DNA from 4 places in the Ureibacillus endophyticus genome. Region 1 is predicted to be linked to each of the others. Evidence: riboswitches for the same ligand, from Rfam matches in the RefSeq annotation. Region 1 holds a riboswitch; each other region holds the start of a gene.
The links. A riboswitch is a leader RNA that binds a small molecule or an ion and turns the genes downstream of it on or off. The one in region 1 is predicted to bind thiamine pyrophosphate.
Positions count from the first base shown of each region.

Region 2: it holds a riboswitch for thiamine pyrophosphate, as region 1 does, so the genes downstream of both, tenA (thiaminase II) here and thiW (energy coupling factor transporter S component ThiW) in region 1, are expected to answer to the same signal.
Region 3: it holds a riboswitch for thiamine pyrophosphate, as region 1 does, so the genes downstream of both, thiC (phosphomethylpyrimidine synthase ThiC) here and thiW (energy coupling factor transporter S component ThiW) in region 1, are expected to answer to the same signal.
Region 4: it holds a riboswitch for thiamine pyrophosphate, as region 1 does, so the genes downstream of both, thiT (energy-coupled thiamine transporter ThiT) here and thiW (energy coupling factor transporter S component ThiW) in region 1, are expected to answer to the same signal.

Region 1 is NZ_JAMYWW010000001.1:364,223-370,534, reverse strand. It holds gene NKR20_RS01825 (IS110 family RNA-guided transposase) at 1-838, opposite strand, end outside; gene NKR20_RS01820 (NAD(P)H-dependent flavin oxidoreductase) at 1,086-2,162, opposite strand; gene NKR20_RS01815 (hypothetical protein) at 2,283-2,540, opposite strand; gene thiW (energy coupling factor transporter S component ThiW) at 2,628-3,122, opposite strand; TPP riboswitch at 3,241-3,329, opposite strand; gene NKR20_RS01805 (nucleoid-associated protein) at 3,480-4,484, shown strand; gene NKR20_RS01800 (copper resistance CopC family protein) at 4,615-5,157, shown strand; gene NKR20_RS01795 (copper resistance D family protein) at 5,161-6,237, shown strand.
Region 2 is NZ_JAMYWW010000001.1:1,985,404-1,991,715, forward strand. It holds gene NKR20_RS09645 (saccharopine dehydrogenase NADP-binding domain-containing protein) at 1-35, opposite strand, end outside; gene thiE (thiamine phosphate synthase) at 458-1,075, opposite strand; gene thiD (bifunctional hydroxymethylpyrimidine kinase/phosphomethylpyrimidine kinase) at 1,065-1,886, opposite strand; gene thiM (hydroxyethylthiazole kinase) at 1,874-2,635, opposite strand; gene tenA (thiaminase II) at 2,622-3,305, opposite strand; TPP riboswitch at 3,506-3,603, opposite strand; gene NKR20_RS09670 (elongation factor G) at 3,861-5,807, opposite strand; gene NKR20_RS09675 (purine/pyrimidine permease) at 5,987-6,312, shown strand, end outside.
Region 3 is NZ_JAMYWW010000001.1:215,389-221,700, forward strand. It holds gene thiC (phosphomethylpyrimidine synthase ThiC) at 1-1,740, opposite strand, end outside; TPP riboswitch at 1,865-1,979, opposite strand; gene NKR20_RS01045 (iron-containing alcohol dehydrogenase) at 2,118-3,218, shown strand; gene NKR20_RS01050 (SDR family oxidoreductase) at 3,256-4,014, opposite strand; gene NKR20_RS01055 (TetR/AcrR family transcriptional regulator) at 4,158-4,721, shown strand; gene NKR20_RS01060 (ABC transporter ATP-binding protein) at 4,796-6,312, shown strand, end outside.
Region 4 is NZ_JAMYWW010000001.1:3,011,161-3,017,472, reverse strand. It holds gene NKR20_RS15010 (exonuclease SbcCD subunit D) at 1-224, shown strand, start outside; gene NKR20_RS15005 (AAA family ATPase) at 221-3,295, shown strand; gene NKR20_RS15000 (magnetosome magnetite crystal formation protein family) at 3,328-3,654, opposite strand; TPP riboswitch at 3,788-3,895, shown strand; gene thiT (energy-coupled thiamine transporter ThiT) at 4,035-4,595, shown strand; gene map (type I methionyl aminopeptidase) at 4,870-5,622, shown strand; gene NKR20_RS14985 (hypothetical protein) at 5,652-6,312, opposite strand, start outside.

The sequences.
Region 1 (6,312 bases):
CACCAGGAATAGAACGTAATACAAGATATTCTTGACGTTCTTTTGATAACGTCTTCATCTGTTGGACAAGCGCTTCTTTTTTATCTTTCAATTCTGCAATCCGTATGGCGTAATCCTTTACTTGATCACATCGAACATCTGTCGGTTTAATGGCTGGATAACTATTTTGCGCTGCTTCGATTAGCTCAATTGCTTTTTTCTCTGCACGAGTAAGTGAAAGGTTCTTTTTTGTATTTGCCTTTAAATGATTTTTAATTACTGTTTTTGAATGGGCTAATACAAGTGCTGGATGTGGATACAGCTGCACGATATTTAAGAATAAAGCAGAACTTGGTGTAATGAGTTTTTCAAGCTCTGGGAAGCTCATATGCAAAATCGCATGCATCCGACTTTTAAGTAAAATTATTTCTTCATCCACTTCATCGTAATAACGTGTGAGAGCTCGCATCTGTTCATAATAATCCTCTTGAACGTATGTCGTTTCACGCTCCATTTTAAAGTGTGTTTTCGCTAATTCGTGTGCATCACTTACATCCGTCTTATGACGTCGCATTTTTGCCATTTGTAGGTTCGCTTCAAGCGGGTTCATCCGACTATATGTATAACCATGATTTTTTAAAAATGCTTCTACCGATTTCGAATAGACACCAGTTGCTTCAAAGACAATTTCAGGTGCTTGTCCATCAAACTTCGTTATTTCTTCAATACGATTATGTAATCGTTCAAAATCAACTCGGGTATGATTTAGTTCACCTTCATATTCACATTGTCGATATTGATTATACATAACTACCGAACTTTTCCCTTTACTCACATCTAACGCAATGACATGATTCATCATTCTATTCTCCTTTTTAGCCAATCATAGAAGTCCTCACATTGCCTTATCGATTCCACTTTCTTATACACGATCTCTTGGACCCAACATACTAAACTGATTCATATAAGGATGTGAAGTTAGCCGGTTTTTTTTACGGACTCTCATACGGTCCCTGGAGCTGTTCGACTTTCCTTCACTTCTACTATAAAAAAATAGTAGCACAAACCATGGCCTTGGTTTGTACTACTAATGTTAGTATTTTTTATTAGTTATTTTTCAATCTCTTAGCTTCTTCAATTATATTTTGAATCAATGTTTCAACGGATTGACTTTTCGCCAATGCTGCACTTTGACCAGACCACAGTGACATAAATTCTGCATTATGTTGTTCCCCTGATTTTTTGCGAATGTCTTGAGTGAGTGTATTTTGAACTGGGAAACTTGGTAAATTGTTTTGATGTGCTTGCATTTCAGAAATGAAACTGTTCTTTATTCCCCTTGCCCATTTACCAGAAAAAGCACGTGTTAAAACAGTAGTATCTCCTTCTACATTAAGAATCGCTTCTTTATGTACCTGATGTGCACCACTTTCGATGCAAGTTAAGAAAGCTGTTCCCATTTGTACCCCTTTTGCCCCTAAGCAAATCGAAGCCATAAGTCCTCTACCATCCATAATACCCCCAGCAGCAACAACAGGAACCCCTACATTATCTACAACTTGTGGAATTAGTGACATTAAACCAACTAAACTCTCTTGATCTTTATCAATAAAGTTGCCTCGATGCCCACCTGCTTCACTACCTTGCACAACAACGATATCCATACCTGCTTTTTCATTTGCAACTGCTTCTCGTAACGTAGTGGCTGTTCCCATGAGAATGATGTTATGTTTCTTTAATTCTTCTATAACATCAGCAGAAGGAATACCAAATGTAAAAGTACAGATTGGAATTCTCTCTTCAATGACTACTTGAATTTGCTCCATAAATGTTTCATATACAGAATTGAAATTAGGTACTTCTATATTTTCTTTTCGTGGTAAATCTAACTCATCACGAAAGCTGTTCATTATTTGATTACTTGATCTTATTTCATATTCATTAACTTCAAATTCGTTAGGGACAAACAAATTGATACCAAAGGAATTTGAAGTTAACTGCTTTAATTCTCTAATTTGTTCACGCATTTGAGTAGGTGTCATATAACCTGCACCAATCATCCCTAATCCTCCAGCATTGGAAACACTGGCTACTAACTTTGAAGTTGTAACTCCACCAGCCATTGGAGCTTGTATAATTGGATATTCAATATTTAATAATTTCGTTAGTACATTTGTTAGCATCGTTAAACTCCCTATGATTTTAGTTTCTTTAATTATGTTCGTTACATTTAGTAGTAAGTCCTTCTTACTGCAAAAAGGGATAAAATCCAATAAAAAAACGAGTAGTACAAAGTCTACTCGCTACTTAGTTGTTTTTCGTTGTATGAATGCCCCTATCATCGTAATGATGATTAAATACGGAACAATGAACATACCATAACCTGTTCCATACTCCGTTATGTCAGATGTAGAATGAAGAAACCATCCCCATAATCCATAGAGCAAGTAGCCTAAAATAACGGTAAGACTCCAAGCCCATTTCCTTCTTAGAAGTGGGTAAAATAAAGGTCCACCTACAAAAACAAGAAGAATGATTATTTGTGAAATACTAACGGACATACAGCACCCACTCTCTCAATATCTCAATCTCTTATTAGATTATAGATTAGTTGCATCTATAACGATATTTATATTATTATGGTTGCTTTAATTCATTACTTGATCAATAGCTTTATTTCGAACTAATACCTTTAAAACAACATAGGCAAGTAGTGCACCTACAAATGAACTAGCTGTGAATGCTGGAATTAGCCCAAAAAGTGTCGCATCCTGACCTAAAAATAAGATGCCAATTGGATAAGTTGCCATTGCCCCTAATATTCCAGTTCCAATCACTTCTCCCAATGCCGTTAGCTCTAAATTTTTCGTTTTAGCATATAAAATACTTGCCAGTAACGCTCCTATTATACTGCCCGGATAAGCAAACAAACTACCCGTTCCTAAAAGATTACGCATTGTTGATGTTAAAATTGCTTGTAAAACTGCGTAGGCAGGACCTAACATAACAGCAGAAATAACATTTGCTAAATGTTGAATTGGAAAAGCCTTTGCAAATCCTAATGGAATGTAAATTAATGTACTTGACGCTGTTGTAATTGCTGCAATAATTGCAGTGTAAGTAAGTTTCCTCGTTTTGTTCACACTAAAACCCTCTTTCCTTTTTACTTACACTAGCGGCGCGCGTACCCCCATTCCCCAATAAAAAAACCCTATTTACACAAAACATGTAAATAGGGAAAATGAACAGAATGATTAAGTTGCAAATCATTGTACACTTCCCTACGTTAGTACGAACTAAATCAGGTTCAAAGGGTACTTCTCAGCCGAATGGCGCCCCTAGTGTTAAATATTCGATTGTCATTATCATACCATTCTACAAATATTTCTCAAGTATTTTGATAGGAAATCCTTTCAATTATTACTATTTAAAAATACATGAAAAGAATACCCCATCTATGATAAGGTAAATTATCTAGTACTCATGAAAGGTGAAGATTTATGCTTGAAGTTAGCGATAGTAAATTATTAAAATATATAGTTCACCATGTAAGTGATGCACTCATCTTAGGGGAAGAGGAATTCGCCCATCCAGAAGTATTGCTTGAAGCTGCATTCACTCAATTAGCCTTTAACAAAATTGATTTGGACCAGCAATACGAATTTTTCCACGAATCTGATATTGGTTTAAACGAAATATATACATATGTAAAATCGATTTTTGAAAATGAAACTAGTTTCCTAGAACAATCAAAAAATATTGCAAAACATTTATATAGTGCTTCTCAACATCCGAATATAAAAGGCGGTGAATTGTTTGTTGGTCTTTTCGATCAATGTATCTGGAACAACAAAAGTAAAAAAGCAATTTCTATCGTCAAAATTGATGAAAAAGAAATATTTTTAGATGTGAAGAATGATCAGAACAAAATGGTGGTAAACGGCATCGATGGAATCAATGTAAAGAAGATTAATAATATGGCGGTTATTATAGATATGGGTGCAGATGAGCCCCCTGCTATCTTTATTAAAACGAAGAGAAAAGAAGATGTCGTTTACTGGCAAGAACGTTTCTTAAAAGTGAAAGTTGCCGATGAACACTATCATAAAACAAACTTAGCATTAACTGAATGTAAAAAATATATTTTAAAAGAGGCAAGCTTTACAAATACTGAGAAACTAGGTTTGTTAAACAAAACCCTTGATTATTTCAGAAATGAAGAAGAATTTCAGGTGAATAACTATATCGATTCTGTATTTACCCAAGCAGATGCAGTTCAGAAAGATGTTATCATCAATACCGTAAAACCATACGAGACGATTATCTCTGATAGTGCTATTGAAAAAGCGGAAAAACAATATAAAAGAAAAATTAAACTAGATTCTCATATTGAAATACAAGTGAATGTACGAGATATTGAGCAAGTGGATGATTTAATTGAAGTTGGTTATGATGAATCTACAAATCGAAAATATTATAAAATTTACTTCCAAGAAGAAGAATAATCTTAAAGTCCTGCATTTGCAGGGCTTTTTTTCATTCAAACTTCACAATTAACTTATATAATGCCCTTATGAATAGTTTTTCCATAATTGGTTGAACTTAATATTAAAAACGATTAGGAGATTATTGGTTATGAAAAAAATATTGTTCTTTAGCTTTATATTTTTACTCACATTTATAGGGAATGCATTTGCTCACACTGGATTAGAAACCTCCTCACCTCAACAAGGAAAAGTCGTTGAAGAAGAGCTTAAACAAATACAACTAACTTTTGAAACAAAAATTGAACAAGGCAGTACTTTCACACTTCAAAACTCGAGTGGTGAAACGATTCCTGTTGATAACATCTCAGTTGTAGAGCGACAATTGGTTGGTGATATCCCAACCCCATTACAAAATGGTGATTACAAAATAAATTGGAACATTATCGGTGCGGATGGTCATTTAATCGAGGGGGAAATTTCTTTTTCTGTAAATGTGCCTGAGGAAGAGACAACTGTAGAAGAAACAACTGAGGTAGAGCAAGCTGTGGAAGAAAATGAAGCAACAACCGTGATTGATGCAAACAACGAAGAACCAGAGCAAGAAAAATCTAATAATAGCATTTTGATTATTGCAGTTGTATTAATTGTCATTATTATTGGTAGTTTCTTGTTCATGAGAAGAAAAAAATAATGTATGTTTTTATTAATTATTAGTCAAGTATTCTTATACCTATGCCTTTCAATCACATTTGGTTGTTTTTTACTTTCTCTTATTCCTAAAAATTATCGACCTGATATTACTGCTCCAAAAAGGATCTTGTTATTAAGTATTATAGGAATTCCAATTTCTTCATTTATACCAGTTTTGCAAATCATTCTTTATTTAATTCCTACTAGTGGATTTTATGAATCGTTTCAAAATGTAGTATTCACTTTTGAAATAGGAAAAGCGTGGCTGTTTGTTTTTACTTTATCTACTATTTTATTCATTTTTGTTCTTTTAATAGATTATCGTAAAGAAGCGTTATATGGATTTTTTGGCATTGTCCTTATCTGCCTTTCGATTGTCGGTGTTGGTTGGTCAAGTCATGCTAGTTCAATTGATTCAACATGGGGATTTATTAGTGATACTACTCATTTAACCGCTGTCTGTTTATGGATTGGCATTCTAATCGTGGTTAGCTGGTTTTCTAAAGATTCATCGAATTGGTTAGCCTTCTTAAAATGGTTTACGCCCGTAGCCATTCTTTGTTTTATCGTTACAGGGATTAGTGGACTTATTTTGATGAGTTTTGTCGTGGATGATTATGTAACTTCTTGGATGATTCCATATGGTCAGGCACTATTAATAAAGCATCTGTTCATTGTTCCTCTACTATTTTACGCCTTCCTAAATGGTATCATTATTAGACGCGAAATGAAGAAGAATATCGATTTCGACCCACGCCCTTGGGCAAAAGTTGAAAGTATTATTATATTATTTATTTTTTCTGAAACTGCAGTACTCGGCGAACAGTCACCTCCCAAAGAGACAGTGATTAGCTCCGATACTGTATCGAAACTGTTTACCATGTTCTCCAAGGTGCCAGTTCAAGAATCTTTGCATCTATCAATAAACTTAAATAGTATTATGTTTATTATTTTGGCTGTGCTTTTTTTAGCTATGACAATCTTATCTTTTATTAGGAAAGCCCCCGTTTTATTATCTTTATTGATGAGCGTTCTACTTGTGGTTTGCTTATATCTTTCGTTTATGTTGAGTGTTGGTTAATCGCGATTGAATGTATTACTACTGAGTGACCTTCATCCGGCTTATGAAGGTCACTTCCTTCACTTTTTCACGGAG
Region 2 (6,312 bases), 1.6 Mb from region 1:
CCTAAAAGAGTAAGAACACTAGTACGATTTGTCATATGATTCACCTCGCCTTCTACTTAAAGCATATGAAGTTTAATAGAGTATGCTTAGGTAGAAAACTATTAGGGATATGATTAGCGCCTAGTCAAAAAATAATATTATGGACTTGGGTTAAAATCCAAGTAAAAATACAACGGCACTCATGAATGTTTAGCTCATGAGTGCCGATTTAGAGGTTGGGACATAAGTGGATCGTTTCAACTTTTACTTGTAGTTTTTAGTAATTAAAATATTATAGTAGTATTTTTTAGTTGTTCGAAGAGGAGGCCACGACTCCTGCGGGAACCGCACTAGCCGAAAATCCATTTTTGCCGGGCAATTGCCGGCAAAAATTAGTTGAGGCAGTGCCCGCGGAAAGCGTTGGCCGGAACGGAGAACAACGTTTTTATAGAAATCACTATTCCCTAACCTTGATAGTTTATTTTAATAGATTAATCGTTTCTCTACGGTCCGCGCTTTGACAAATGGCTGAAATTACTGCAACCCCATCAGCCCCAGCAGCAAGTACCTCAGATGCATTTTCTGTCGTAATACCGCCAATGCCGACAATCGGGAAATCTTGATAATCTCTTCTTGCTTTGGATAAAAACGACACGCCCGCAGCAGGTTTTGCATCGGCTTTTGATTGTGTTTCATAAATCGGACCAATGCCTACATAATCTGCCCCACCTTCCACAGCTACCTTCATTTCCTCGTCATTATGAACAGAAACGCCAACAATTTTCCCATTAAATTGTTCTCGAATTTGAGCTATTGGTGCGTCATCTTGTCCAACGTGAACGCCATCCGCATTTATCTTCAGTGCTAATTGCACATTGTCATTAATAATAAATGGGACGTTATATTCTTTACATAATGCTTGGCAAGCATGGGCAAATTTTTCTAGGGACTCGCCAGTTAAGGCATTTGCTCCTTTTTCTCGTAATTGAAAGAATGTAATACCTGACTTCAGTGCATCTTCCAAGACGACTAATGGCTCATCCTTACAATTTTCTGTACCCATAATAAAATACACCGCTAAATCACTACGCTTCACTTACCGTCACCTCATAATCTTGATATGTTTGATAAGCAAAATGATTTGTTGGACCGTGACCATGTCCTAAATTCAATGGATGTTCAATGGCAAGTTGGACAAATTTTTTCCCTTCAACGATAGCTTCTTGTAAAGAAAATCCTCTACCTAAAAATGCCGTAATCGCAGCGGAAAACGTGCATCCTGTTCCGTGGGTATGTTTAGTATAGATTCGTTTACTTTGCATTTTAAATGAACTGCCATTCGCAAGGAACACTGTATCTGTCGCAAATTCGTCATTTTCAAGGTGGCCACCCTTCATCACGACACATTGCAAACCTTTTTCTAGAATACATTCTGCAGCAGCTTGAATATCCGATTGTGTCTTGATTGTCATCCCAGTAATCACTTCAGCTTCAGGAATGTTTGGCGTTAGTACCGTAGCAATCGGCAACAATTTTGTTTTAAGTGCATGTACTGCCTCTTGTTGCAATAAACTCGCGCCACCTTTTGCTATCATCACAGGATCCACGACAACTTGAACTTCCTTATTTTGGATTTCTCCGGCTACTCTTTCAATGATGTCAGCTGAAAACAACATTCCTGTTTTTAACGCCTTTACATCAAAGTCATTGAAAACTGAAGAAAGCTGTTGTGTGACAAATTCAGGTGTTGTCGGAAAAATTCCATCTACCCCGAGCGTATTTTGAGCCGTTAATGCTGTAATCACAGACGTTCCAAATACTTTTAACTCTTGGAAAGTTTTTAAGTCGGCTTGAATGCCTGCTCCTCCACCACTATCAGAACCCGCAATTGTCATTACAACGTCCATTTCGATACACTCCTAGAAATTAAATGTAATTGATTTAAGATATTTTCTTGGAATGAACCAAGAAGAAGCTGGAAACTGACACCATCTGCAACACGTTTGTAGTCGGATAAGGTTGCTTTTAGATTTGATATTGGATCCCCTTCAAGAGATAGTGTTGCAGCACAAATGGCACTTAATAAGCAGCCTGTTCCTGTTACTTGTGTCATTAATACATGTCCACCAGAAATCCAATGTTCCGATTCACCATCTGTTAAATAATCAGACGGCCCAGTAACAATCACCATACAATTGTATTTTGAAGCAACTTCCTTAGCCGCCGCTTGAACGTCGATTTCACCTTCTCCACTATCTACACCCTTCGCTTGCCAACTTACTCCAGCAATCGCAGCAAGTTCACCAGGGTTACAACGGATTAATTGAATATCAACTTCTTCTAAAATTTTGGCCACAGCTTGCTTACGGAATGAAGTTGCCCCGACCCCGACAGGATCTAGTACAACTGGAATATTCAATTCATTAGCCTTTTTCCCAGCTTTAAGCATAGATTCTAGCGTTCTAGTATTTAACGTTCCAATATTTATTAAGAACGCATTCGCAATTGAGACCATCTCTTCCACTTCTTCTACTTCGTCAGCCATCACAGGAGATGCCCCAATCGCCAATAATCCGTTTGCTGTGAAATTCGCTACTACATAATTTGTAATACAATGTACGAGTGGATTTTTTTGACGGATTTTATACAAAGCCATATTCTTTTACCTCCTGCTCCCAATTTTCTAATGTCCACGGCATTTCCCAAAACTTCCATTCATAATAACAGCTTTTTAAGAAGTGGGATTTATAAATGTGAACTTTTTCTGGGTGTAATTCTGCATATCGATTCATCATTGCTTTTTGATTTTCAACGGATTCTTTAAACTCGGGATTACTATACATGGCAATCCACTCTTCATATAACTTAACGCCTGGTTTAGCATCTTTATATTTTTCACCAATTTCCTGATACAGCCATGGACATGGGAACATTGCCGCAAATGCTTCTGCCACGTCTCCGTTATGCACAGCATTATACATATGACTTACATAGTTATAAGCAGCTGGAGCTGGTTCAAATTGTTCGATTTCCTCTTCGGATACTTCTAATTCGTTAAAAACTGTACGATGCAACTCAAGTTCTGCTTCATTGATAAAACGCGCGGAATTTAAAAAGTAAGTAATTTCATCATTTGTATCTGCTTTTGAAGCCGCAATGGCTAATATTTTCGTATAATGCTTTAAATAATAAGCATCTTGTAATATATAATACTTAAATTTCTCAATTGGTAGAGAACCGTCTACAATCCCTCTAACAAATGGATGGTTGAAGCTTCCTTCCCAATACAAATCAGTTTCTTTACGAACTTCTTCACAAAATGTCATCTTTCTTCCTCCTCTAATGGACGTAGGAAAACAAAAAGCGCCCTACTCATACGATGACTGAGTGGGCGCCTATCTTCCTAAATTGCTCCCTACATCGAATTACAGTTAGTTAGCAATTAGAGATATTTGGCAAAGAAAATGCCCTCCAAAAAATGGAGCGCTTAACATGTACAGGTAATAATAAGCATAATAAAAACTATGCTAAAATTGTACTTGCTCCCTACGATCGTATTAACGAACAGGTTCTAAGGGTCAGGTTTTAACCTTCTCAGGCACGAGTGCCCCCCCTGCAAATATTCTAATTATTTCTCATTCTAGCATAGTTTTCTTATTATTCAAGTTTGATTTATATTATTTAAATTACAGATTCATTACGTTCGGAAATAGCTTAGTTTTCGTGCTGAAATTGAGCTTATTTGTTCGGGAAATACACTTTTTTGTTCGGGTAATAGTCCATCTGGTTTGGGAAATTTACTCTTTCGTGCGGGTAATAATCCGTCTTGTTCGGAAAATCCCCCGTTTCGTGCGGGAAATAAACCAAACCTTCCCCCCACATCACTTTTTCAAACAATGCATCGCTTCTTCCGCCTCATCCCACGGAACAGAATAGCCTTTCCCCTTTGCACAAAAAATACTGGATGACGTATATTCTGGATCTGCCTCTTTCCGATAGCCAATCTTTTCAATCACTTCATCGGCATTGTGACAAAGATCGTATCCGTCAAATTGAAGAGACAGTGCACCCTTACCATTCGTATATGCCGAAAAAATTGTACTATAATTCATAAATGTTGAAACAGGCGCCCTTCCAATGATGGTCACTTGGTTTTCCGTCATTTCTGGAGCTTCAAAGGTACCACTTGCTTGTTGAATGTCCGTCATCATCCGTCCTAAATGGGTCAAATCTGCCTTCATCTTAAAGCGATAATACGGCTCTAATAAAACATTCTCCGCCTGTTCAAGACCTTGACGAAGTGCACGGAAAGTGGCTTCACGGAAATCTCCACCTTCTGTATGCTTATTATGAGCACGCCCCGTCAGCAACGTAAAACGAATATCTGTAATCGGATATCCGGTAAGTAATCCATGATGGTCGCGTTCAAACAAATGCTTCTCGATTAACCGTTGATACCCAATCGATAAATCATCGGCATGGCAAGCATTTTCAAAAACAATCCCACTACCTCTAGGAGCTGGCTCCATTTTCAAATGAACTTCAGCGTAATGCTTCAAAGGTTCAAAATGCCCATAACCGGTTACCGTAGTTTGAATCGTTTCCATATATAAAATTTTCGGATCTTCGAAAGTGATATCCATGTTAAAACGTTCTTTCGCCACTTCAACTAATACTTCTAGTTGAATAACACCCATGACGTGGACATGAATATCCTGAAATTTTTCGCTCCATACCACACGTAAAGTAGGTTCTTCTGCCTCTAACATGCGGAAATAGCGTAAAACTTCTTTAATATGTTCTGTTCCGGAATATACTACTTTTGCTTGCAACGTTGGCACAAGTTCAAATTCATCTCGAGCAAAATCTCCACCAAGAACATCTCCAATTTTCGCTGAAGACAATCCTTTTACTGCAAAGATTTCACCCGCTTCAACTTGTTGTGCTGTCTCGAATTTATTCCCGTTATAAAGTCGGATTTCCGTAACTTTTTCAGTCTCTTCTCCCACATTAATTTCATCTCGTACATGTAATGTGCCGGACACAGCTTTAATAAAGGTAATTCGTTGATTTTGTTCATCGTGACGAATTTTATAAACTTTCCCTTGAAACGGACCATTCTTGTCATAACTTGTATCCGTTAAAATTGATAGTTGTTCGAAAAATTCCTTCACACCAATATCTTTTAACGCTGAACCTGCCATGCTAATAAATGCCTGCTCGTTTTGAATCATGTCCTTTAATTTAGAAAAGAAAGCTAAAGAATCAACTTCCCCTTCCATATACTGCTCTAGTAGCTCTTCATCGCGTTCTGCAATCCATTCCAGAACATTTTCCGGTAACGAGTTTTCAGTTAACGTCTCCGTTATCAAAAGAGCATCTTGTGAAAATTCTTTGCGGATTTCCATCATTACGTTATCAACGCTAGCACCATCACGGTCAATTTTATTAATAAAAATAAACGTTGGAACGTGGTGTTGTCGTAACAAGTGCCAAACGGTTTCTGTATGCCCTTCAATGCCATCTACTGCACTAATTATTAAAATGGCATAATCCATCACACTGATGGCACGTTCCATTTCAGGGGAGAAGTCGACATGTCCTGGTGTATCAATTAAAGTATAAGTATCGCCATTAAAGTGGATGCGTCCTTGCTCAGCAAAAATGGTAATCCCCCGTCTCCGCTCAATACTATGATTATCTAAATAAGCATCTTTGTGATCCACTCGTCCTCGTTCTTTAATACTTTGTGTATGGTAAAGGAGCTGCTCTGAAAAGGTAGTTTTACCAGCATCGACATGAGCAAGTACCCCAATCGTTTTAAACATAAAAATCCTCATTTCTTCTATTTCATATAGTTTATTGTAACAAGGATTCCATATGTGGGAAATCAACAAGTTAGTAGACATAATATAATTATCTATTAATCTTCAAATTAAAATATATACAAAACGAAACGTATCGTTTTATAATTGAGTAAACTTTCCAATTTTGAGAGGATACCATAATGAAAATTTCCAAATTAGATACAGGAATTGGTGCAGTACAATGGTTTATTTTTTTACTCGCCAATTGTTTAACCATCCCGATTATTGTTGGGCAATTGTTTCAACTTTCACCAGAAGACATCTCCGGGTTAATGCAAAGAACATTTTTTATTGTTGGCCTCTCTAGTTTATTATCCGGGTATTTCGGACACCGCCTCCCTATTTCAGATGGCCCTGCCGGTATTTGGCTTGCGGTCTTCACTTTAATGGGGCAAGTGGCAATGATTGAGGGGATAACAAACCTCAGCAATTCTTTACAGTTATTAGAAGGTTCGATGTTACTAGC
Region 3 (6,312 bases), 150 kb from region 1:
TTCTTGCATACCTTTTTCGATTGCCTCAGCAGTATCTAAGTTATTTTCTTTAGCGTAGTTTCGGATATCTTGTGAGATTCTCATACTACAGAACTTTGGTCCACACATTGAGCAGAAATGCGCAGTTTTTGCTCCTTCTGCAGGAAGTGTTTCATCGTGATATTCGATCGCACGTTCTGGGTCTAATGATAAGTTAAATTGATCTCTCCATCTAAATTCAAAACGGGCTTTTGATAAAGCGTCATCTCTAATTTGTGCTCCAGGATGCCCCTTTGCTAAGTCAGCAGCATGAGCAGCTATTTTATAAGTAATAACTCCTTCACGAACATCGTTTTTATTCGGTAGACCAAGGTGTTCCTTTGGTGTTACGTAGCAGAGCATGGCTGTACCGTACCACCCAATCATGGCTGCCCCGATAGCAGAAGTAATATGATCATATCCAGGGGCAATATCTGTTGTTAACGGTCCTAATGTATAAAAAGGTGCTTCCTTACATAATTCTAGCTGCTTATCCATGTTTTCTTTTATTAAATGCATTGGTACGTGTCCAGGTCCTTCAACCATCACTTGTACATCATGTTTCCATGCGATTTCTGTCAATTCACCTAAAGTTTCTAACTCCGCGAATTGTGCTTCATCGTTTGCATCTCGGATGGATCCAGGACGTAACCCATCACCTAGAGAGAATGCAACATCGTAGGTTTTCATAATTTCACAAATTTCTTCAAAATGTGTATAAAGGAAGTTCTCTTTATGATGGTATAAGCACCATTGAGCCATGATTGAACCACCACGAGAGACAATACCTGTCAGACGATTTGCTGTTAAAGGAATATAATGTAATCTTACTCCAGCATGAATCGTGAAGTAATCTACACCTTGTTCTGCTTGTTCAATTAAGGTGTCGCGGAAAATTTCCCATGTTAAGTTTTCTGCAATACCATTTACTTTTTCTAGTGCTTGATAAATAGGAACCGTACCAACTGGGACAGCTGAATTACGGATAATCCATTCGCGAGTTGTATGAATGTTTTTACCAGTTGAAAGGTCCATTATCGTATCTGCACCCCAACGAGTAGCCCAGGTCATTTTTTCTACTTCTTCCTCAATTGAAGAAGAGACAGCTGAATTCCCAATATTTGCATTAATTTTTACGTGGAAATTGCGTCCAATAATCATCGGTTCTGTTTCAGGATGATTAATATTAGCTGGAATGATTGCTCGACCACTCGCAACTTCATTTCGTACAAATTCCGGGTCCATATTTTCTCTAATTGCGATAAACTCCATTTCAGGGGTAATAATGCCTTTTCTTGCGTAATGAAGTTGTGTAACATTTTTTCCTTTCTTTGCTCGTAATGGTTTGCGTTTTAAACCTGGGAACACCTTTTGATTTGCACGAGGGTCATTGATATCCTTAAAACCATTATCCTCTGGTTTGATTTCCCGACCTTCATACTCCTCAACATCCCCGCGCTCAAGTATCCAGTTGTTTCTAATAGCAGGTAAACCTTTCGTAATGTCTACCGAATAATTACTATCCGTATAAGGACCACTCGTATCGTATACACGTACAGGTGCATTTTTTTCATCACCGAAAGTTCCTGTAGTAGGACTTAGTGAAATTTCACGCATTGGTACTTGAATATCAGGACGTGAACCACTAACATATACTTTTTTACTTCCTGAAAAGCTAGACATAATGGAAATATTTTTTTCGTTTAATGAGGTTTGTGACATTTGACCAATCTCTCCTTTTGAAATAAAGGACAAGACCTAGATAGTAGTGGATGAAAAAACGAAGTACATAAAAAAGCCGGACCCTAAAAAAGGTAGGACCCGGCTAAAAATGTAGAAGTTCGTATTAATAGTTTTCTAACTTCCCCACGCTGGTATAATCCAGATCAGGTCCAAAGAGTCAAGAAACTTAAACGCGTTTCTTTCTCAGCCCAAGCTATTGGGCACCCCTAGTTATTTCGATTATTAAATTACAACGTTAGTATACATGAACGGTTTTCGAAAGAGAAGGGAGTTTTGTCCTGTATTCTCATAAATTAAAATAAAATTCAGAAATCCGCTATAATGGTAATATCAAAAATACTGATAGGGGATAGGTTATGTGGCGTTATGAACATCCAACAGAAATCATATTTGGAAAAAGTGTATTGCAAAATTTAGGGGACTATTTAGAACAAAACAATATTCAAAAGGCACTTCTCATTGCAACGAATTCATCGGTGAAAAATGGAACAACAGCAGACATTGTGAATAAAAGTGCTGGGAGAATATTAGATGTCGTAAGTGGAATTGAGCCAAATCCAACCATCGAAAACGTAGAAATGTGTGCAAAAAAAGCAAGGGAATTAGAAGTAGATTACATTATTGCACTAGGTGGGGGAAGTGTAATAGATTGTGCGAAGGCAGTTTGCGCGGTTGTGGCGGAAAACTGTACAGCTATAGACTTGATGGAAGGAAAGAACATCACAAAAGCGTTACCACTTATCGCCATACCTACAGTCAGCGGAGCAAGTAGTGAAGTAACGGGTACTTCGGTTATTAGTTGGAAGGAAAAAGATTTAAAAAGATCTTTTACTTCGCCATTGTTATTTCCCAAAACAGCTGTTATCGACCCTGAGCTTACATATAGTTGTCCAAAGCATGTAACAGCAATTTCAGGAATCGATATCATTGCGCATTCTCTTGATTCTTTAGGTAGTGTGAAGTCAAATCCATTAACAGAACATTTTGCTGTTCAAGCTGCGAAACTAGCATTTGAAAACTTGGAAGCTGCTGTTAATGGGAACGCTGAGGCAAAAGATCAATTGGCATTTGCAGCAGTATTAGCAGGTTTTGCATTTTCACAAACTGGTACAACTGCATCTCACGCTTGTTCTTATATTTTAACGGCCAAATACGATATCCCTCACGCAGAAGCATGTGCTTTTACATTAGATAGTTGGTTTAAAATAAATGCAGAATATAAACCGTTACTAGAAATTCATGCAAAAAATATTGGGTTTAGTAATGTTGATGAATTAGTAAATGCATTAAATGATTTAAAAATTAAATTAGGGTTACGCACTATTTTAGGAGAGTTAGAAATACCAATAGAAGATTTAGAAATCATTGTTCAACATTCTTTAGACGCAGCAAATATGAAAAATAACATTGCACCTGTTGATGAAAAAATGATTCGAAATGTTTTTCTATCCAAATAAGGTAAAGGGTCATTCAATTTGAATGACCCTTTAATAATTAGTAAGCTGTCCAACCAGCATCCGCAGTAATAACTTGTCCATTAATGAAGCTTGCCTCATCAGATGCTAAGAATAGCGCTAAGTTTGCAATTTCTTCGGGTTGCCCTGAACGAGGGTTAATTGCCATTCCGAGTTGTTGACGTGCAAAACCTGTTTGACTAAGATTTGTCATTGTACTTCCGATATTTGTAATTACCCCACCTGGAGCAATTCCGTTACAACGTATATTTTTATCTGCATACATAAATGCTGTATTTTTTGTTAAGCCAACAACAGCATGTTTTGAAGCCGTATATGCAGCGCCAGCACGAGCTCCGTATAAGCCGCCAGCAGAAATGTTGTTCACAATTACACCGTGACCTTGTTCAAGGAAGAGATTTATTGCAATACGCATTGATTGCATTACTGCTTTTGTATTTACAGCAAATACTTTATCCCAACGCTCATCAGAAATTTCTCCCACAGGCTCCATGCCATCCATAATACCAGCGTTATTGACTAAGATGTCTAATTTTCCATAAGCGTTCTTTGTTTCATCAAACAATCTGTTTAAATCATCTAAAGAGGCAACATTCGTTTGCACAGCAATTACTTCGCCACCGTTTGCTCTAATGCCTTCCACTACGGCTTGTACTCCTTCTAAGTTTAAGTCAGAAGCAACAACCTTTGCACCTTCTTTAGCATAGACTTCTGCAATGGCTTTACCCATACCAGATGCAGCACCTGTAACAATAGCAACTTTATCTTGTAATCTCATTTGTAAAACCTCCCAATAATTTATAGAACAGCTGTATAATACTCAGTATAAATAGCTAGAGTAAACGCTTTTAATAAGCAGAAATTATAGAAGTGTTCAATATTAAACACATTTCGTAAAAACTGTTCAGTAAGAGGTGAAAAATGTTGAAGACGGATCTACGTGTCATGAAAACAAAGGAAGCACTTCAACAAGCATTAATCAATTTATTAGAAATTAAACCATTAGAATCTATTTCAATTGCTGAATTATGTAGAGAAGCAAAAGTGAATCGAGGGACATTTTATTTACATTACGGTCAAATAGAGGATTTATTTGAAGAGTACTTTCGTGAAATTATGAGAGATTTAGCTAGAAGTTATCAAGAACCGTACCGTCATGTGGTGAAATTAAAAACAAGTGAATTGGATCCTAAAACAATTAAAATTTTCCACCATATTGAAAAATATAAACCTTTTTATCGCATCGTTTTTTCTAAAAATATGCCTCTTACATATTATTACTTATTGTTTGAAGAAATTAAGATCCTCTTGAAAAAGGATCGGGAAGCGAATTATCAAGTGGATAATACAATTAATCTAGAATACTTTTCTTCCTATCAAGCTAATGCAATTTTAGGAATGATTATTCAATGGAGTATGAATGATTTCGAACAGCCAGCACACTTTTTAAATGAACAGCTTGTAAAGATTATTAATCTCGAATGATAAAGATTTTTAAATAGAGTATGAATCGTGTAAAATGGGGAAGAATATTCGGATTCCGAAATGAGGAGGCTTCTATGCTATCAAAATTTTTCTCCTATTATAAACCGCACAAACGCTTATTTATTATAGATTTCGCCAGTGCGATTATTGTAGCGATTTTAGAGTTAGCTTTTCCTATCGCTGTACAATGGTTTATTGACGAACTACTGCCAACAAATGAGTGGAATACCATTGTCAAAGTGAGTATTCTATTACTTTTAGTTTATGTTTTAAGTACAATACTCAATTTCATCGTGAACTATTTAGGACATAAATTAGGAATTAATATAGAAACTGATATGCGACAGGATTTATTTAACCATTTCCAAAAGCAATCCTTCCGCTTTTTTGATAACAACAAAACTGGCCATTTAATGAGTCGCATTACAAATGACTTATTTGACATTGGGGAATTTGCTCACCACGGACCAGAAGATTTCTTCATTGCTGTCATGACGTTCATAGGAGCTTTTGCCATCATGTTTAATGTTAATCCAACATTGGCTTATGTTGCACTAGTGGCAGTTCCATTGTTAATTGCTTTAGTTACGTTTAGTAATAAAAAGATGAACGCCGCATGGAAAGAAATGTACGGAAAAATTGCAGATGTCAACGGACGAGTTGAAGATAGTGTCGCTGGGATTCGTGTAGTTCAATCCTTTACTAATGAACAATTTGAGATGGAACGTTTCCGTGAGCAAAATGGATTCTTTAGAGCAGCAAAGCTTTATGCATATAAAGTGATGGCTGGAACCCATTCTGGTATTTATATGATGACCCGTCTTTTAACATTAGTTGTGTTAGTAGTAGGGGCATGGTTAAGTTTTAATGGAAAACTTTCTTACGGTGAGTTAGTCAGCTTTGTCCTTTATACAAATGTGCTAATTAAACCAATTGATAAAATTAGTGCATTACTAGAATTGTATCCAAAAGGAATGGCAGGTTTTAAAAGATTTCAAGACATGTTAAATGAACAACCAGAAGTACAAGATCGACCAAATGCTATTGATGTTCCTTACTTACAAGGTGATATTACTTTTGAAAATGTTAATTTTAATTATGAAAAAGATAAAACGATTTTAAAGGATATTAGCTTTGAGTTAAAAGCAGGGGAAATGACGGCATTTGTTGGACCTTCCGGAGCAGGGAAAACAACCATTTGTTCTCTTATTCCACGCTTCTACGATGTAGATAGTGGTTCTATTAAGATTGATGGAATAGATATCAGAGACATAACAAAACGATCGCTGCGTGAGCAAATTGGGATTGTTCAACAAGACGTGTTTTTATTTACAGGTACGATAAGGGAAAATATTGCCTATGGAAAACGTGGTGCAACAGAAGAGGAAATAAGAGATGCTTTGAAAAAGGCACACTTAGAGGACTTTGTGAATAATTTACCTGAAGGATTGGAAACGCAAATAGGTGAACGGGGATTAAAACTTTCTGGTGGTCAAAAGCAACGATTAGCCATTGCACGAATGTTTTTAAAGAACCCGCCTATCTTAATCTTAGATGAAGCTACATCGGCATTAGATACAGAAACAGAGAG
Region 4 (6,312 bases), 2.6 Mb from region 1:
CAAATGCAATGCATGTTGAGCGTAAAGCACTTCCTAAGTTTGAAAGTACCGAAAATGAAGGACAAGTTCGCCGTGAACAGATGGACGATAAAAGTTTATTCCATGCTTTTTATAAGGAAATTGTAGGAAGTGAGCCGACAGAAATTCAACTTCAGCTTTTTGAAGAAGTACTTCAAGACATGTTATCAGAAGAACGCGAATCAAATGAGGTGGTCGTTAAATGAAACCAATAAAATTAACTATGCGTGCTTTTGGACCTTATAAAAATGAAGAGATTATTGACTTTACAGAGCTTAAAAATAATCGACTATTTGTAATTTCTGGATCAACTGGAGCGGGTAAAACGACTATATTTGATGGAATTTGTTTTGCTTTATATGGCTACGGTAGTGGGCAAGACAGAAAAGATACAAAAATGCTTCGAAGCGATTTTGCAGAAGACAACATCCATACCGCTGTTGAACTAGTTTTTGATATTCATAATAAAACTTATCGTGTATTGCGTCAGTTGTCCCATGTGAAAGAAGGTCGTAAAAATGCAACGGGTGAAAAATACGAGTTGTTCGAAATTCAAAATGGACAAGAAGTTCCTGTTGTAGAACGTCAGCGAGTGACAGATATTAACAAAAAACTTGAAGAAATTATCGGGCTCTCATATGACCAATTCAACCAAATTGTCATGTTACCTCAAGGGGAATTTCGTAAACTTTTAACCTCTCAATCTGATAATAAAGAAGCCATTTTACGTAAAATTTTTAAGACGGATCGATACGGTGAAATGGCACAAAAACTGGAAGAGAAGAAAAAGCAAGCTGAACAACAGTTAAATGAAGCAAGGGCATTAAAAAATAGTATCATTGCTCAAATTTCGGGGGCATTACCTAAGCGTGAATCATTATTATTTTCTTTATTAGATCAACATTCGAACATATATCAACTCCAAGACGGTCTAGATGAAGAAATTAAATTTTATCAACAGAAGATGAAAGAGGATAAAAAGCAATACGAAGAGGCGCTTAATAAATATAACGAGAAATATGAGCTTTATGTGGCAAACAAAGCGATTAATGATCGTTTAGATGCCTATGAAAAAAAGCGTTTTAATCTTCAGGAGATGGAACAACAAAAGCCACAATTTGACCAAATGAAAAAGGATTATGAAGCGGCGATTCGTGCAAGTAAAATTGAGCCATTAAACAAACGATGCCATGAAATAAACGAAGAAAAGCAACTCCAACAACGTCGATTAGAACAAATAGCTAATCAATTAAAGCAAGCTCAATCTGATCTATTAAAGGCAAAGGAAGTTTACGAAATAGAGTTAACAAAACAGAACGAACGGGATGCCGCAACCAAAGAAGTAATTGAATTGGAAAAATTGTTACCTCTGTATGAACAAATCGAAAAACAAACGCAAGTTGTTTATTTAATCACAAAGAAATACAATGAGGCGAAATCTAATCTTCAACAGGCTGAAGTCCAACTAGAAGAAAGTCGACACCAACTATTAAATTTAAACGGACAAGTGGAGCAGCTTGAAGGAAAAGTTCAAAATTTAAATGAGACAATGGAGCAACAACGTTATTTACGCGAAGTTGTTCAAACCTTTACAAAGTACAATGAACATTTATCACGTCATCGAACATTAACTGAGCAGTTCGAGAAGATTTCAACGGAGTATGAAAATGCAAGAGACCTCTATAATCAGGAAGAAATGAAATGGCTAAGTAATCAAGCAGCACTTCTTGCGGCTAATTTAGTTCCTGGTTCACCTTGCCCTGTATGTGGAAGCACAGACCACAAAACTGTGAATCGTGAGCATATGGATCTTATCGATGAACAAGCATTAAAGAATTTAAAGTCGAATCTTTCTCAAATTGAGCAAATGAAATATAATGCTCAGGCGAATCTAAACGCAAGCTTTATGCAAACGAAACAATTTGAAGAGTCTTTAGAAAACTTACATGCACCGATTCATGAACAAAATCAATACTTCCAACAATTTAATGATGTAAACAACCGTGTTCTACAGTTACAAAAAGATGCAGAACAACTTGCTCATTTAAAAACGCAGTTAAAACAGTTGAAAATTTCGCACGAAAAACAAGATGAAAATCGTAAACAGCTGGAACAAAACTATCAAATCATCAATGAGCAGCTAGTTCAACAACGTACGATTTTAGAACAGCAACGTCTTTCTATTCCGAGTCATTTGCAAGAACTTATCCAATTGCAACAAGCACTAAAAGAAGCAAAGAAACATCGTGATGTATTATATCAAGCATGGGAATCTGCACAGAAAAATCTGCAAACTGTCGAGAAGTCTGTGGTTTCCAATGAAGAGGCATATAATTACATTAACCAAACTCTACAACAATTAGAAGAAAATTTAAAAACTGCAAAAGAGCAGTTAGTTGTAACAATAAAAGAAAATGGGTTTGATGGTTACTCGCAATTTATTGCAGCCATTCGTTCTGAACAGGAAATTCAACAACTTCAGGAAAGCTACATGGCATTTTCCAATGAACTTCATTCCTTAACAACTCAAGTACAAGAAGAACGTCAACAATTAAAAGGTATAGAGAAAGTAGATTTATCACAGGCACAAGAACAATTAAATGAATTAAAAACATGTTATGAAAATGCGTTGCAAACTCTTAATCTGACGAAAGAGTATGAAAGACATGCAATTGATTTTTCAGACAGGTTAGATCGTGTAGCTGTTGAAATTCATCAATTAGAGGAAGTATCAGCTCAAATTATTGATTTATATAATTTATTACGGGGGCAAAACAGTAAAAAAATCTCCTTTGAACGATATGTACAAATGGGGTATTTGGAGCAAATAACGGAAGCTGCAAATATTCGATTGAGAAATTTATCAAATGGTCAGTACTATTTACAATGTTCAGACAGACAAGAATCCCACGGACGTCAAAGTGGTTTAAGTCTTGATGTATATGATACGTATACTGGGCAATCACGTGATGTAAAATCCCTTTCCGGTGGCGAGAAATTTAATGCTTCACTATGTCTTGCCCTGGGTATGGCGGATGTGATACAAAGCTTCCAAGGAAGTGTACAAATTGATACGATGTTTATTGATGAAGGATTCGGTTCACTAGACGAAGAATCCCTCATGAAAGCAATCGATACTTTGATTGATCTTCAAAAATCTGGACGAATGATTGGGGTCATTTCCCACGTAAATGAACTAAAAGCTGCTATGCCAGCTATTTTAGAAGTGGTGAAATTAAAAGAGGGGTATAGTAGGACAAAAATTACTCTTAAATAATAAAACTGCACTCTGATTATGGAGTGCAGTTTTTAAGCTTTTAAAACTCGAACAGCCTGAATCAAATTCCAAATTAATAAAATGATTGTTATAAGGAAATAAATTGCCATAAAAATAAATAAACTAATAACGAATCCATTCATTATTTCAGTACTAGTAACGCTAAAAATCCCGAATATCCCAAATATGCCGAGTAGCATTCCGATAACAACAGGAATCAAATGCGAAATAAATGCACGTTTCGCATGATATTTTACTTCATTGTTATTTATTACAAGATAAACGATTAAAGGCAGTAAGAAAGGTGCAAACAATAAACTAACATAGCAAAGTGCAGAAATGATTTTATTATTATCCATTAAATTCTCTCCTTACTTCCAATATAATACATATACGGAATTTTATTCAGTTTAGTTTCAAAAAAACTAAATTCTAGTTGAAAAATAAAGAGTTTCTGATAAAATGAGATTGTTCAAACAATTAAAGAAGATGTATTACCACAAGGGGAGCTGATGAAGTCAGCTGAGATTGTGCACGTATTGCACTAACTCTTTGAACCTGTAAGTTAGCACTTGCGTAGGGATGTGGATAGAAACCGAACCCATACATGGCGTCAGGATCTGTCCTGATGTCATTTTTTTATGCTTTTAGTATGAACTATAAGCATAGGGAGAAACTACATAACGATTTCTATTCCTTCTCAAATGTTCTACATCGGAATAAGGAGAGGAGACTTGTTATGAACAAATCAAAATTACTAATGCTTGTGGAAATTGCTATCTTTGCAGCAGTTGGATTAGTGTTAGATAAAATTTCTTTTTCACTTTGGGCTCAAGGTGGTTCTATTAGCTTTGTAATGCTACCTATTTTAGTTATTGCTGTTCGTTGGGGGCTTTCTGCCGGACTAGTCACAGGGCTTTTAATTGGTGTATTACAAATGGCTTTAGGAGCATATATTCTTCACTGGGCACAGGCATTACTAGATTATGTAGTTGCATTTACTGTAGTTGGTTTAGCAGGATTATTCCGTCATCAAATTGTTGAAGCGGCGAATAACCTTAATAAGAAGAAAATTAGTTTATATATTGTTCTGGGTATTGTAATCGGTGGTTTATTACGTTACGCTGCCCATGCTCTTGCTGGTGCGATATTCTTTGCAGAGTACGCAGGTGATCAAAATGTTTGGGTTTACACACTAATCTATAATGGTTCTTATATGATTCCAGCTATTATTTTAACTGCGATTGTCGGCTCATTTATATTCTCATCAGCTCCAAGATTATTAAAAACAGCAGTATAAAATTTTCTATAAGTCGATTTGCATTTTGTTGATGCAAATCGACTTTTTTTGAGCACATTAAGACTAAAATAATTTTTAGGTGGGAGTTGCAGGACAAATCGAAGAAAAAATAAATCATAAACGTAAAATTCCATCAGTATCGTATAGTTTCTTTTCCAAATCCTCATCTCACTAACTTATCCACAAAATACACTTTGTAAAACGGAATGGACCAACATAAGCTTACGAATATGATATAGTATAAATGAAATGATATAGGGAAGGATCGTTATCGATGATAGTTAATACAAGTGAAGAATTAGAAGCGTTAAAAAAAATTGGTCGCATTTGTGCTGAAATTCGTGATGCGATGAAAGCAGCTACAAAACCAGGTGTAACAACGAAAGAGCTAGATGAAATTGCAGGTCGTATGTTTGCTGAAAAGGGTGCGATTTCTGGTCCAAAAGGCGAATATGATTTTCCGGGATATACTTGCATCAGTGTAAATCATGAAGTGGCTCATGGAATTCCTGGTAGTCGTGTAATTGAAGAAGGGGATCTTGTGAACATTGATGTTTCAGGTTCTTTAGATGGTTATTTTGCTGATACGGGTATTTCTTTTGTTGTAGGAGATGGCTATGAAGCAAAGGAAAAACTTTGTGCTGTGGCTAAATCAGCCTTTGATCGTGCCATGACAAAAGTTAAAGCAGGATCAAAACTAAATCAAATTGGTAAAGCCGTGGAACGTGAAGCAAGAGATCATGGCTTAACGGTAATCATGAACTTAACTGGACATGGTGTAGGTCGATCTTTACATGAAAAACCAGATCACGTACTCAACTATTACGATGCATGGGATTCTACAATTTTAAAAGATGGTATGGTTTTAGCTGTAGAGCCATTCATTTCTGAAAAGGCAGAGCATATTGTTGAATCAGGCGATGGTTGGACATTTATTACGCCAGACAAATCATTAGTCGCTCAAATTGAACATACAATCGTTGTAACGAAAAACAAACCAATTATCCTTACGCAAATAGAAGACTAACTTAAAAAATCCTGTACGCTTTTTTAAACTTAGCGTGCAGGATTTTTTTTCATAAAGAATATTCCAGCAATCATTACACCACTTAGGAAAAGGGCTGCGGTTGATACTAACAATTCATCAAAGCCGTTTGCAATTACAATACCAATATAACACCAAATAAAGATAATAGGGAAAATAATATCGTAATAATGGTAACATAAATGAAGTGCAATTGCAGTGCCAACTGTCATCACAATAACAGCCCAAAGTGCATTACTTAAACCAAAGCCTTCCCAACCATAATATACCAATATGTAGCAAAACTGTAGAATAAATAAGTAAGTAGACCAACCAAAATAGATTGCAACTGGTATTCGAATACGTAACATTTCATTTTTTAAAGGATACGTTAAATAAAGTGCAAACATAAGTAATAATTGAATGAAAAATAAAATTAATGATTGCAAAAAGTATTCATAGTGCCAGCAGATAAGGTTAATGATCTGCAGCAGCATAATACATGAAATAAAAATAGTTTGAAGATTTGTTATCGATTTTTCAGTATTACGTAATGACCAATATTTGTTAGCCCATAGGAAAAGAAATATGAACACAATAAGCCATAAATAGTAGACGTAATTTGCTGGTGCAAATAAAAGTGGTAAACGATTTATGATGTCAATTGTTGATTTCCCATTAAAGTTAAGCAAA